Blastochloris viridis: one gene and its partner. The protein of the gene in region 1 interacts with the protein of each later gene in a pairwise test. Links are inferred from orthologs where the notes say so. Each region holds a gene or a part of one and is shown on either strand. Other genes may lie near its edges.

Region 1 (5,527 bases):
AACCTCAATGTGGCGACCACCCTTGCCAACGCCACCGATTTCAAGATCATCGTCACCGGCGGGCAGGTGCGCAACCGCGACAATGGCCTGATCGGCCCGGTGGCGTGCGATACCATCGGCCATTTTCGGGTCGACTTTGGCATCATCGGTATCAGCGGCATCGACGCCGACGGCACGCTGCTCGACTTCGACTATGACGAGGTGCGCGTCGCCCAGGCCATTTTGCGCAACGCCCGCCAGACTTTCCTGGTGGTCGACCATTCCAAGTTCGGCCGAAGGCCGATGGTGCGGATGGGGTCGATCACCGAGGTCGCCGCGGTGTTCAGCGACGAAATGCTGCCGCCGGCGATCCGCACCCTCCTGGCCGACCACGGTGTCGCACTGCACGTAGCGTCGCACTGAGGTGCCGCGCACCGGTGCTGCGACGCACCGGCCCTTGATCCTGCTGCGCGCCGACGGCCGAACGCGGCACACCGTGGGGGCGTTGCGGCCGGCCGGATTGGCTGTCGGCGGGGGGTGGTGCACGATAAGACGGCGCAGAACTGCGGGCGTGGATCGCGGCGCCGGACGGGGGCGTTGGCGCCGGGGCACCGCACATGGAGCCTGCGCGCGGCAGGTCCGCGGCGCGCAACAGTCAGGTACCGTCCGCCGCCAGCGGAACCACTGAGGTCTCCTTGAGCGAGGACAGCGCGAGTTCGGTGTGGGTCTGCGTCACGCCCGGCGCCGCGGCGATGCCGCTGAGCAGCGCCTCCAGCGACTCCAGGCTCTCCGTGCGGATCTTGAGCAGATAAGACCAGCGTCCGGTCACGTGGTGACACTCCAGCACAGCGTCGTTGCGGCGGACTGCGTTGAGGAACGCGTCGACGTCGTCGCTGCGCGCGCCGGCGGTCAACACCTGGGTGTAGGCCAGGATCGGCCGGCCGACCGCCCTCGGATCGACGGCGGCGGACCAGAATTGGATCGCGCCGCAAGTATGAAGTTTTTTCAGCCGCTCGTTGACGGCTGAGATCGACAGCCCGACCGCGGCACCAATCTCGGCGTACGAATCCCGTCCGCCTTTTTGGACATAGGCCAGTATCTTGCGGTCGATCGCATCCATGAGCCCCTCCCCCAAATCCAACCGGCTCGTGGCAATCCACGCGTTTGTAGACAAGTTCACCGGGGGCGCGGGTTCAAGAGCAAAGTGTGAGAAAGTTCCGGAACCTACAAGAAAACGCACATTTGAGCTATCATATCATTACCAAGGGTGATCCGACACAAGAAGCCCGATGCTAGACCGCGTCGCTGCGGTTGGCGAGGAGGCCGCGACTGCGGAATTCGCGCAAAAATCTGCGGAATCCGACCTCCGGGACGGGAATTTTGTCATTAACGGCGGAAAATTTCTGCCATTTGCATATATTTTTCGGCGAAGACCCGATTCGACCGCAGGATTTAGTCTTTGTGGCCGGATCGGTGAAATGAATATGCGTAGGGCGATGTCTCCAGCCCGGCCCATCAAGCATAACGGCCCAGAACACGGGTGTTCTGGGCCGTTATGCTTGATGGGTCGGGCGTCGCCGCCGCCGTTCTCGGTTACCTTGCGGCGACCGCGACGAACCGCAACTCGCCGTCAGCGTTCGCAACCAGAATGAGAACTGACTTGCGGCCTTCCTTCTTGAGCGCGTCGAGCCGGCGCTGCACGTCGGCGGGCGAGGCCACCTGCTCCTGTGCCACCTCGACGATCACCTGACCGGGCTGCAGGCCCTTCTCCGAGGCCGGGGAATCGCGATCGACCCCGGTGACCGCCACGCCTTTGACGGTGTCCTTGATCTTGAAGCGCTTGCGCAGTTCGTCCGTCAGCGTCGACAACTCCAGGCCGAGCACCTTGCCGGGCTGCTCCGCCGCGGGCGCCTGTTGCGGCGCGGGCTTGTCGAGCGCGGCCTGCTTTTCGGCCTCTTCGAGCCGGTCCACCATGACCTTCGCGGACTGCTCCTTGCCGCCCCGCAGGAACGCGATCTCGACCGACTTGCCGATCGGCGTTGCCGCCACCACCCGCGGCAGGTCCCGCATCTCCTTCACGTCGCGGCCGTCGAACCGCACGATGACGTCGCCGGCCTTGAGCCCGGCCTTGGCCGCCGGCCCGTTGTCGGTGACGCCGGCGATCAGAGCGCCGTTCGCCTTGCCCATGGCGAGCCCCTCGGCGATCTCGTCGGTGACCTGCTGGATGCGCACCCCGATCCAGCCGCGGCGGGTCTCGCCGAAATTGCGCAACTGTTCGACCACGGGGCTCGCGGTTGCCGACGGCACCGAGAAGCCGATGCCGATCGAGCCGCCCGACGGCGAGATGATGGCGGTATTGATGCCGACCACCTCGCCCTTGAGCGAGAACAGTGGGCCACCGGAATTGCCGCGGTTGATGGCGGCGTCGGTCTGGATGAAGTTGTCGTAGGGTCCCGCGCTGATGTCGCGGTTGCGCGCCGACACGATGCCGAGGGTGACGGTGCCGCCGAGCCCGAACGGGTTGCCGATGGCGATCACCCATTCGCCGAGCCGGAGCTTGTCGGAATCGCCGAGCTTCACCGCCTTCAGCGGCTTGTCGGCCTTCACCTTCAGCACCGCGATGTCGATCTTGGAATCGCGCCCGATCACCTCGGCCTTGAGGCGGGTGGTGTCGTTGAAGGTGACGAAAATCTCGTCGGCCTCTTCGACCACGTGGTTGTTGGTGACGATGATGCCGGACGGATCGATCACGAAGCCGGAGCCGAGCGAGGTCTGCCGGCGCTGGCGGTGGGGATCGAGCGGGTTGTTGCCCTCGCCGCCGTGCTTCTTGAAGAACTCCTCGAAAAACTCCTCGAACGGAGAGCCCGGCGGCAGCTGGGGCATCTGGCCCTTGGCTTCGACGCGGGCGGTGGTCGAGATGTAGACCACCGCGTCGATCACCTTGTCGACGACGTCGGCCACGTCGGGAAGCTCGCGGCTCGCTGGCTGCTGGGCAGACGCGCCGAGGGGCGGCAGCAGGACGGCCACCGCGAGCATGGCTGCGAACCCGGCGCGCAGCAGGCGCGAGGCGCGGGCGGTTGAGGGCATGGCGCTCAGAACTCCTTGTTTCGAACAGGATAGACGCTGGCGCGGACGGGCGCCGAATTCAACCCCTGCCGAGGGACCTTCGGCAACCGCGCCCGTTGCACCGGGCGATCGGCCGGGCTTCGACCTCGGGAGGGTTTTCGCACAGCGCCGGGGCTCCGTGCGTTGAAAATCCGGCCGGCATCGGGCGCCGATGGCATTGGGCGGGCCGGACCTCAGGTCCGACCCGCCCATCGCGAAGCCAAGGATTGCGAGGCCCGGCCGACGTCGCCGGGCCCGCCTCAACCGCGTATCATCCACACCAGCGCGACGCCGAAGACCGCCATCGTCAGCCCGCCGATCCGCAACGCGACGTCGGGGGTGTCGAGAATACGCGCAACCGCCCGCCGCATGGCGTCGGGGGCTGCGGCATACAGCAGGCCCTCGATCGCCAGCATCAAGCCGAGTGCGACAACAAAGTCTCCCATGTCGATCAAGACCTTAGGGCCAGAGTCGTTGGTTCCGAAGGTCTTGCCGTCACGGCTTTGCCGGCGCGGCCGGCTTCCGATCCACCGGATCGTTGAAGAACCGGAAGAACGCCGAATCGGGCGAGATGATCAGGCGAGTGTCGCTGGCCTTGAGGCCGGCTTCGTAGGCCTGCATCGAGCGGTAGAACGCGAAGAAGTCGGGGTCGCGGCCGAACGCGTCTGCGAACACGCGGTTGCGTTCGGCGTCGCCCTCACCGCGCACCTGCTCGCCACGGGCATTGGCATCGCCGAGCAGCACGGTGACGTCGCGATCGGCGCGCGCGGTGATGCGCTGGGCCTGCTCGCGGCCCTGGGCGCGGATCTCGGCCGCCTCACGCTGACGCTCGGTCTTCATCCGCTCGAACACCGCCTGGCTGTTGGCCTCCGGCAAGTCGGCGCGGCGGATGCGGACATCCACCACCTCGACGCCGAGATTGCGGGCCTCGGGCAGCACCTGCTGGCGGATACGCGACATCAGCTGCGCGCGCTCGTCGCGCACGAGCTGGGTGAAGGTCGTCTCGCCGAGCACACGGCGGGTCGCCGAGTTGAGGATCACCGCCAGCCGGGTGTTGGCGCCCTGGATGGTGCCGACGGTCTGGAAGAAGCGCAGCGGATCGTTGACGCGGTAGCGCGCAAACGCATCCACCACAATGCGCTTCTGGTCGGCGGCGATCACCTCCTGAGGCGGCGCGTCGAGGTCGAGCACGCGGTTGTCGAAGAAAATGACGGTATCGACGAACGGCAGCTTGAAGGCGAGGCCGGGGTCGCGGATTATCCGCACCGGCTCGCCAAGGCGCAGCACCAGCGCCAACTGGGTCTGATGCACGACGAAGGTGGCCGAATAGCCGACGATCACCAGCGCTGCCAGGATGACGAACGCAATTCCAGCGAAGACTCCGCCCTTCATCGCGTTCCCCCCTGGGTTTGATTGGTGCGCCGCTGCAGGCTGTCGAGCGGGAGGTAGGGCACCACGCCCTGGCCCTGCTTCTGGTCGATGATCACCTTGTCCATATTGCCGAACACGCGCTCCATCGTTTCCAGATAGAGGCGCTCGCGCGTCACCTCCGGCGCCTTCTTGTATTCCTCATAGATCTGGGTGAAGCGGCTGGCGGCACCGCGGGCCTCGGTGACGGTCCGCTCGCGGTACGCTTCGGCCGACTGGGTGACGCGGGCGGCGTCGCCGCGCGCCTCGGGCACCACGCGGTTGGCGTAGCTCTGGGCTTCGTTCTGGGCGCGCTCGGCGTCGGCACGCGCCGCCTGCACGTCGCGGAAGGCGTCGATTACCTGGCTGGGCGGGTCGACCTTCTGCATCTGAACCTGGCGGATCAGCACGCCGGCGCCGTACTCGTCGAGGGTTTTCTGCATCAACTCCTGGACGCCGGCTTCGATCGCCTGGCGGGCGCCGGTCAGGATCGGCTGAATGTCGCGACGGCCGACCACCTCGCGCATCGCGCTCTCGGCCACCGCCTTGATGGTGCCTTCCTGGTTCTGGATGTTGAACAGGAAGTCTCCGGCCTTGGCGATCTGCCAGAACACCGTGAAGTCGATGTCGACGATATTCTCGTCGCCGGTCAGCATCAGGCTTTCTTCGGGAACGTCGCGCACCACGGTATTGCGCCGGGAGTCGTCGAACTGGCGCATGCCGACGTCGATGCGGTTGACGGTGGTCACCTTCGGGGTCAGCGCGGTCTCGATCGGCCAGGGCAGGTGGTAGTTCAAGCCCGGCTGGGTGGTCTGGACGTATTTGCCGAACCGCAGCACCACGCCCTGTTCGTCGGGTTCGACCCGGTAGAAGCCCGACAGCATCCAAAGGCCGACCAGGACGACGGCGCCGATGGCGATGCCCCGGCCGCCGAACGAGCCGTTGGGCAGCACGGTTCGCAGACGATCCTGCCCCCGCCGTATCAGGTCCTCAAGGTCCGGCGAGCTGGGTCCGCTGGGCTGGGGGCCGCTGCCCC
Region 2 (5,627 bases), 210 kb from region 1 along the record:
CGGCTGGCGCGCCTTGCCGCGCGGGCGGCGCGGGCCGACGCGGCGCTCGAGGCGGCGACCGACACCGCAGCGGCAGCGGTGGGCCGCGGCGATGACGGCGGCAGGATTTTTCTTGATGCCGAAGGGTTTGCCGGCCTGCCGGCCGAGATTGGCCTCAGGCTGCTCGGCCGCGCGGTGGACCGCGTCGGACACGAGGGTCCGGTCGAACTCGCCAAGCTGGAGCAGCTTCACGCGGCGCTGCTGGCGGGGTGGGGCGGGGGTCCGTTCCGCCGCACCTTGGCCGGTGCCATGGTCACCGCCGCGGGTGGTGTCGTCATCGTCGAGCCGGCGCCGCCGCGGCGTAAATGATCCGGTAATGGACCTCGGCAGTACGTTGGAGAGCCAGGAGCCGCCAAAGCGACCCGTGTTTGCTGTTGCAAGCCGCTTCCCTTGTGGTGCCTCCCGGCGAACCCTAGATTAGGGTTCAACAGGCGGCGCCGGCCGGCGAGCGTCCTTAACGACCGCTCCGGACGAAGGTTTCGTTCCGGATTACGACGCGGGCGGCGTTTTGCCGTTCCGCAGGGGAACCAGATGAACGGAAACCTTCGAAATTTCGCGCTCTGGGTCATCATCGTCCTGCTGCTGCTGGCTCTGTTCACGCTGTTCCAGAATCCGGGTCAGCGCCAACAGGCCAACGAGATTCCGTTCTCGCAGCTTTTGGCCGAAATCGACCAGAGCCGCGTGCGAGACGTGGTGATCGAGGGGGCGAACGTCACCGGCCACTTCAACGACGGCCGCGCGTTCCAGACCTATGCGCCCTCCGACCCCAACCTCGTCCAGCGGCTGTACGGTAAGGGCGTGACCATCACCGCCCGCCCGCAGCAGGATACGCCCTGGTTCATGCAGCTGGTGTTCTCCTGGCTGCCGTTCGTCGCCTTGATCGCGGTGTGGATTTTCCTCAGCCGGCAGATGCAGGGTGGCGCCGGCAAGGCGATGGGCTTTGGCAAGTCGCGGGCCAAGCTGCTGACCGAGGCGCACGGCCGCGTCACCTTCGAGGACGTCGCCGGCGTTGACGAGGCCAAGCAGGATCTGCAGGAGATCGTCGAATTCCTGCGCGATCCGCAGAAGTTCCAGCGCCTCGGCGGCCGCATCCCGCGCGGCGTGCTGCTGGTCGGCCCTCCCGGCACCGGCAAGACGCTGATCGCCCGTGCGGTGGCCGGCGAAGCCAACGTGCCGTTCTTCACCATCTCCGGTTCGGACTTCGTCGAGATGTTCGTCGGCGTCGGCGCCTCCCGCGTCCGCGACATGTTCGAGCAGGCCAAGAAGAACGCGCCGTGCATCATCTTCATCGATGAGATCGACGCGGTCGGCCGTCATCGCGGCGCCGGTCTCGGCGGCGGCAACGACGAGCGCGAGCAGACCTTGAACCAGCTCCTGGTCGAGATGGATGGCTTCGAGGCCAATGAGGGCGTGATCCTGATCGCCGCCACCAACCGGCCGGACGTGCTCGACCCGGCGCTGCTGCGCCCGGGCCGGTTCGATCGGCAGGTGGTGGTGCCCAATCCGGACGTGATCGGCCGCGAGCAGATCCTCAAGGTTCACGTCCGCAAGGTGCCGCTGTCGCCGGACGTCAACCTCAAGACCATCGCCCGCGGCACTCCCGGCTTCTCCGGCGCCGACCTGATGAACCTCGTCAACGAGGCGGCACTGATGGCGGCCCGGCGCAACAAGCGCATGGTCACCCAGGCCGAGTTCGAGGACGCCAAGGACAAGGTCATGATGGGCGCCGAGCGCAAGTCGCTGGTGATGACCGAAGAGGAGAAGATGCTGACCGCCTATCACGAAGGCGGCCACGCGATCGTAGCCCTCAGCGTTCCCGCCACCGATCCGGTGCACAAGGCCACCATCATCCCGCGCGGCCGGGCGCTGGGCATGGTCATGCAGCTGCCCGAGCGCGACAAGATGTCGATGAGCTACGAGCAGATGACGTCGCGCCTCGCCATCATGATGGGTGGACGCGTCGCCGAGGAGCTGGTGTTCGGCAAGGAGAAGGTCACCTCCGGCGCCCAGTCCGACATCGAGCAGGCCACCCGTCTGGCCCGCCTGATGGTGACGCGCTGGGGCTTCTCCGATCAGCTCGGCACGGTGGCCTATGGCGAGAACCAGGACGAGGTGTTCCTCGGCATGTCGGTGTCGCGCCAGCAGAACATCTCCGAGGTCACCGCCCAGACCATCGATAAGGAGGTTCGCCGCCTGATCGAGGAGGGCCACCAGGAGGCGACCCGCATCCTGACCGAGAAGCGCGAGGGGCTTGAGGCGCTGGCCAGGGGTCTGCTCGAATACGAGACCCTGACCGGCGACGAGATCAAGAACCTGCTCGACGGCAACCCGCCGGTGCGCGAAATCGAGCCGGAGCCGGCACAGACCCGGTCCTCGGCCATCCCGCGCCGGCCGCGCCCGAAGGGCGAGGGCGGCCTGGAGCCCCAGCCGCAGGCCTGAGGCTCAGCGTCCAGCCCAATGACCTAAACGACAGGCCCCGGCTTCGCCGGGGTCTGTTGCGTTTGGGAGGATGGTTCTTCCCTTCGCCGCGCCTCTCGACCGGCGGTTTTCGGCGGGCGCCATCGCCGCAGCGGGCCAACGTGTCGCCGCCCCTGACGCTCGCCTCCGCAACTGCCGCGCCTTGACACTCCGCAGCGTGGGGGGTCATGTGCCGGCCGTGCCGCTGAACCCGAGGCCACCTCATGAGGCCGCGATGACCGAGCCCGCGATGACCGCAAAATCCCCGGTCGGGACCGCCCCGGTAGAGACCTTGCCGCCGCTGGAAATTCTGCTGTGTTCGCCGCGCGGCTTCTGCGCCGGCGTGACGCGGGCGATCGACGTGGTCGAAACGGCGCTCAGGCGCTTCGGGCCGCCGGTCTATGTCCGCCACGAGATCGTCCACAACCGCTTCGTGGTGGAAAGCCTCAAGGCCAAGGGCGCGGTGTTCGTCAAGGATCTCCACGAGGTTCCGGACACCGGCGCGCCGGTGATCTTCTCCGCCCACGGCGTGCCAAAGACCGTGGGCGAAGCTGCCGGCGGCCGCCACCTGCTCACGCTCGACGCCACCTGTCCGCTGGTGACCAAGGTCCACCGCGAGGCCGAGATCCATTTCAAGCGCGGTCGCCACGTCGTGCTGGTCGGCCACGCCGGCCACCCCGAGGTGATCGGCACCATGGGCCAATTGCCCGATGGCGCCGTCACCCTGGTCGAGACGGTGGAGGACATCGAGGCGTTCGAGCCGCCGGCCGGTAAGGACCTCGCTTTTGTCACCCAGACCACATTGTCGGTCGACGACACCCGCGACGCCATCGCCGCGCTGAAGCGGCGCTTTCCGGCGGTTGCCGGCCCGCACATCGAGGACATCTGCTACGCCACCACCAACCGCCAGGAGGCGGTGAAGCAGGTGGCGCCGATGGTCGACGCTTTGGTGGTGGTCGGCGCGCCCAACTCCTCGAATTCACAGCGCCTGCGCGAAGCCGCCGAGCGCGCCGGCTGCAAGGTCGCCGTCCTGGTGCAGCGCGCCGACGAGATCGACTGGAGTCGCTTCGAGGGTATCGCCCGGCTCGGGCTTACCGCCGGCGCCTCGGCGCCGGAAGTGCTGGTGGAAGAGATCCTGGCCGCGTTCGCCGAGCGCTACGCCATCACCGTCAGCACCGTGACCACGGTCAAGGAAGACATGTTCTTCCCGCTACCGCGCGAACTGCGGCCGGACGCCGCCTGACACCGCCTCCGGCCGATCTGCACCGACGCCAGCGAAGGCCCACCGCGCCCGCGGTGTCGCTGGCGCGAGCTGAGGTGTGTTCGGGCAGGTTTTTTTCGCAAAACCGCTTTCCAGTTTTGCACATCATGCTCTAAGGGATGGCGTCCGGCACCCGGCCTCCAGGTGCCGCGGACACTTCATTCATGGACTCAATCAATTAGGGTCTGATCCGAAATCCGGCCGATCAGGCCGGAGCTCAAAGGCCGGTCGCCGAAAAGTCCCTTTCCGATCAAGGATTTTTCGGCGAGGTTGGTTCGGGATCACGACGCGATCCGTCGCGGTCGGGCCATGATGGGACTTAAGCGAGCGCGAGCGGACGATGGCTGTCTATACCGACGTCGGAACCGACGAGCTTTCGGCGTTCCTCGACCTCTACGACCTGGGCCAGTTGTTGTCCTGCAAGGGCATCGCCGAGGGCGTGGAGAACACCAACTACCTGATCCACACCACCGCCGGCTATTTCATCCTGACGCTGTACGAGAAGCGGGTCGACCCGGACGATCTGCCGTTCTTCATCGCCTTGATGGAGCACCTGGCCGACCGCGGCCTGACGTGCCCGCTGCCGGTGAAGACCAAGGGCGGCACCGCGCTCGGCACCCTGGCCGGCCGCCCCGCCGCCATCGTCACTTTTCTTGACGGCATGTCGGTGCGCCGGCCCAGCGCCGAGCATTGCGGCGAGGTCGGCGCGGCGCTGGCCCGGCTCCACCTCGCCGGCGCCGATTTCGCGATGACGCGCGCCAACGCGCTGTCGGTGGCGGGCTGGCGTCCGCTGGCCAAGCGCGCCGGCTACCGCACCGACACCGTGGCGCCGGGGCTGGGCGCGCTGATCGCCGAGGAACTGGCGGTCGCCGAAACCAGCTGGCCGAGCGGCCTGCCGGCCGGCGTCATCCACGCCGACCTCTTCCCCGACAATGTGTTCTTCCTCGGCAACCGATTGTCCGGCCTGATCGACTTCTATTTCGCCTGCACCGACACCCTGGCCTACGACATTGCGGTGGGCCTCAACGCCTGGTGCTTCGAGCCCGACGCCTCGTTCAACGTCACCAAGGGCCGCGCCTTGCTGCAACGCTACGAGGCGGTGCGGCCGCTGTCGGCGGCGGAACGCGACGCGCTGCCGCTGCTCTGCCGCGGCGCGGCGCTGCGCTTTCTGCTGACCCGCCTGGTCGACTGGCTGAACGTGCCGGCCGGCGCGCTGGTCAGGCCCAAGGATCCCATCGAGTACCTGAAGAAGCTGCGCTTCCACCGCTACGCCTCCTCGGCCCGCGACTATGGGCTGGCGGCATGACCGCGGCAGAGGAGGCTGCGGCCAAGGCGGCGAAACGGGTGACGGTATGGACCGACGGCGCCTGCTCGGGCAACCCCGGGCCGGGCGGCTGGGGTGCGATCCTCAGCTGCGACGGTGCCGAGAAGGAGCTCAGCGGCGGTGAGGCGCAGACGACCAACAACCGCATGGAGCTGCTGGCGGCGATCTCGGCGCTGGAAGCCTTGACGCGGCCGTGCGTGGTCGACCTCCACACCGACAGCCAGTATCTGCGCCAGGGCATCACCGCGTGGATCGGCGGCTGGAAGCGCAAGGGCTGGCGCACCGCGTCGGGCTCGCCGGTCAAGAACATCGACCTGTGGCAGCGGCTCGACGCTGCGCGCAATGCCCATACCGTCGAGTGGCACTGGGTGCGCGGTCACGCCGGCCACGAGCACAACGAGCGCGCCGATGCGCTGGCCCGCGCCGGCATGACGCCGTTCCTGAAGGGCCGGCGAGGTTAAGCCGGCCTCATCGCCGGGTCGCGGCCAGAGCATCCGCCGAGTCGATGGCACCGGGCGGTCGCCCGAGCATCCTGCCGCGCCCGAG

Evidence for each region. The genes of interacting proteins can lie anywhere in the genome.
Region 2: the proteins of hflC (region 1) and ftsH interact in binary tests that used the Escherichia coli proteins (3 or more experiments, as listed by UniProt). The link is inferred for Blastochloris viridis from one-to-one orthologs.

The regions. Positions count from the first base shown.
Region 1 is NZ_CP012946.1:3,261,737-3,267,263, reverse strand. The notes cover bases 2,529-5,527. They hold hflC (protease modulator HflC), read right to left. Parts: upstream 4,477-5,527; coding sequence 3,580-4,476; downstream 2,529-3,579. Other genes in these bases: hflK (FtsH protease activity modulator HflK), read right to left, coding at 4,473-5,527; BVIR_RS14190 (DUF2065 domain-containing protein), read right to left, coding at 3,345-3,530; BVIR_RS14195 (DegQ family serine endoprotease), read right to left, coding at 2,529-3,066. Also shown: BVIR_RS14205 (DeoR/GlpR family DNA-binding transcription regulator), read left to right, coding at 1-402; BVIR_RS14200 (Lrp/AsnC family transcriptional regulator), read right to left, coding at 635-1,099; more of BVIR_RS14195, read right to left, coding at 1,573-2,528.
Region 2 is NZ_CP012946.1:3,049,920-3,055,546, reverse strand. The notes cover bases 125-3,024. They hold ftsH (ATP-dependent zinc metalloprotease FtsH), read left to right. Parts: upstream 125-570; coding sequence 571-2,478; downstream 2,479-3,024. Other genes in these bases: ispH (4-hydroxy-3-methylbut-2-enyl diphosphate reductase), read left to right, coding at 2,732-3,024; tilS (tRNA lysidine(34) synthetase TilS), read left to right, coding at 125-348. Outside these bases: more of tilS, read left to right, coding at 1-124; more of ispH, read left to right, coding at 3,025-3,739; thrB (homoserine kinase), read left to right, coding at 4,098-5,063; rnhA (ribonuclease HI), read left to right, coding at 5,060-5,542. UniProt on the Escherichia coli protein: Acts as a processive, ATP-dependent zinc metallopeptidase for both cytoplasmic and membrane proteins. Plays a role in the quality control of integral membrane proteins.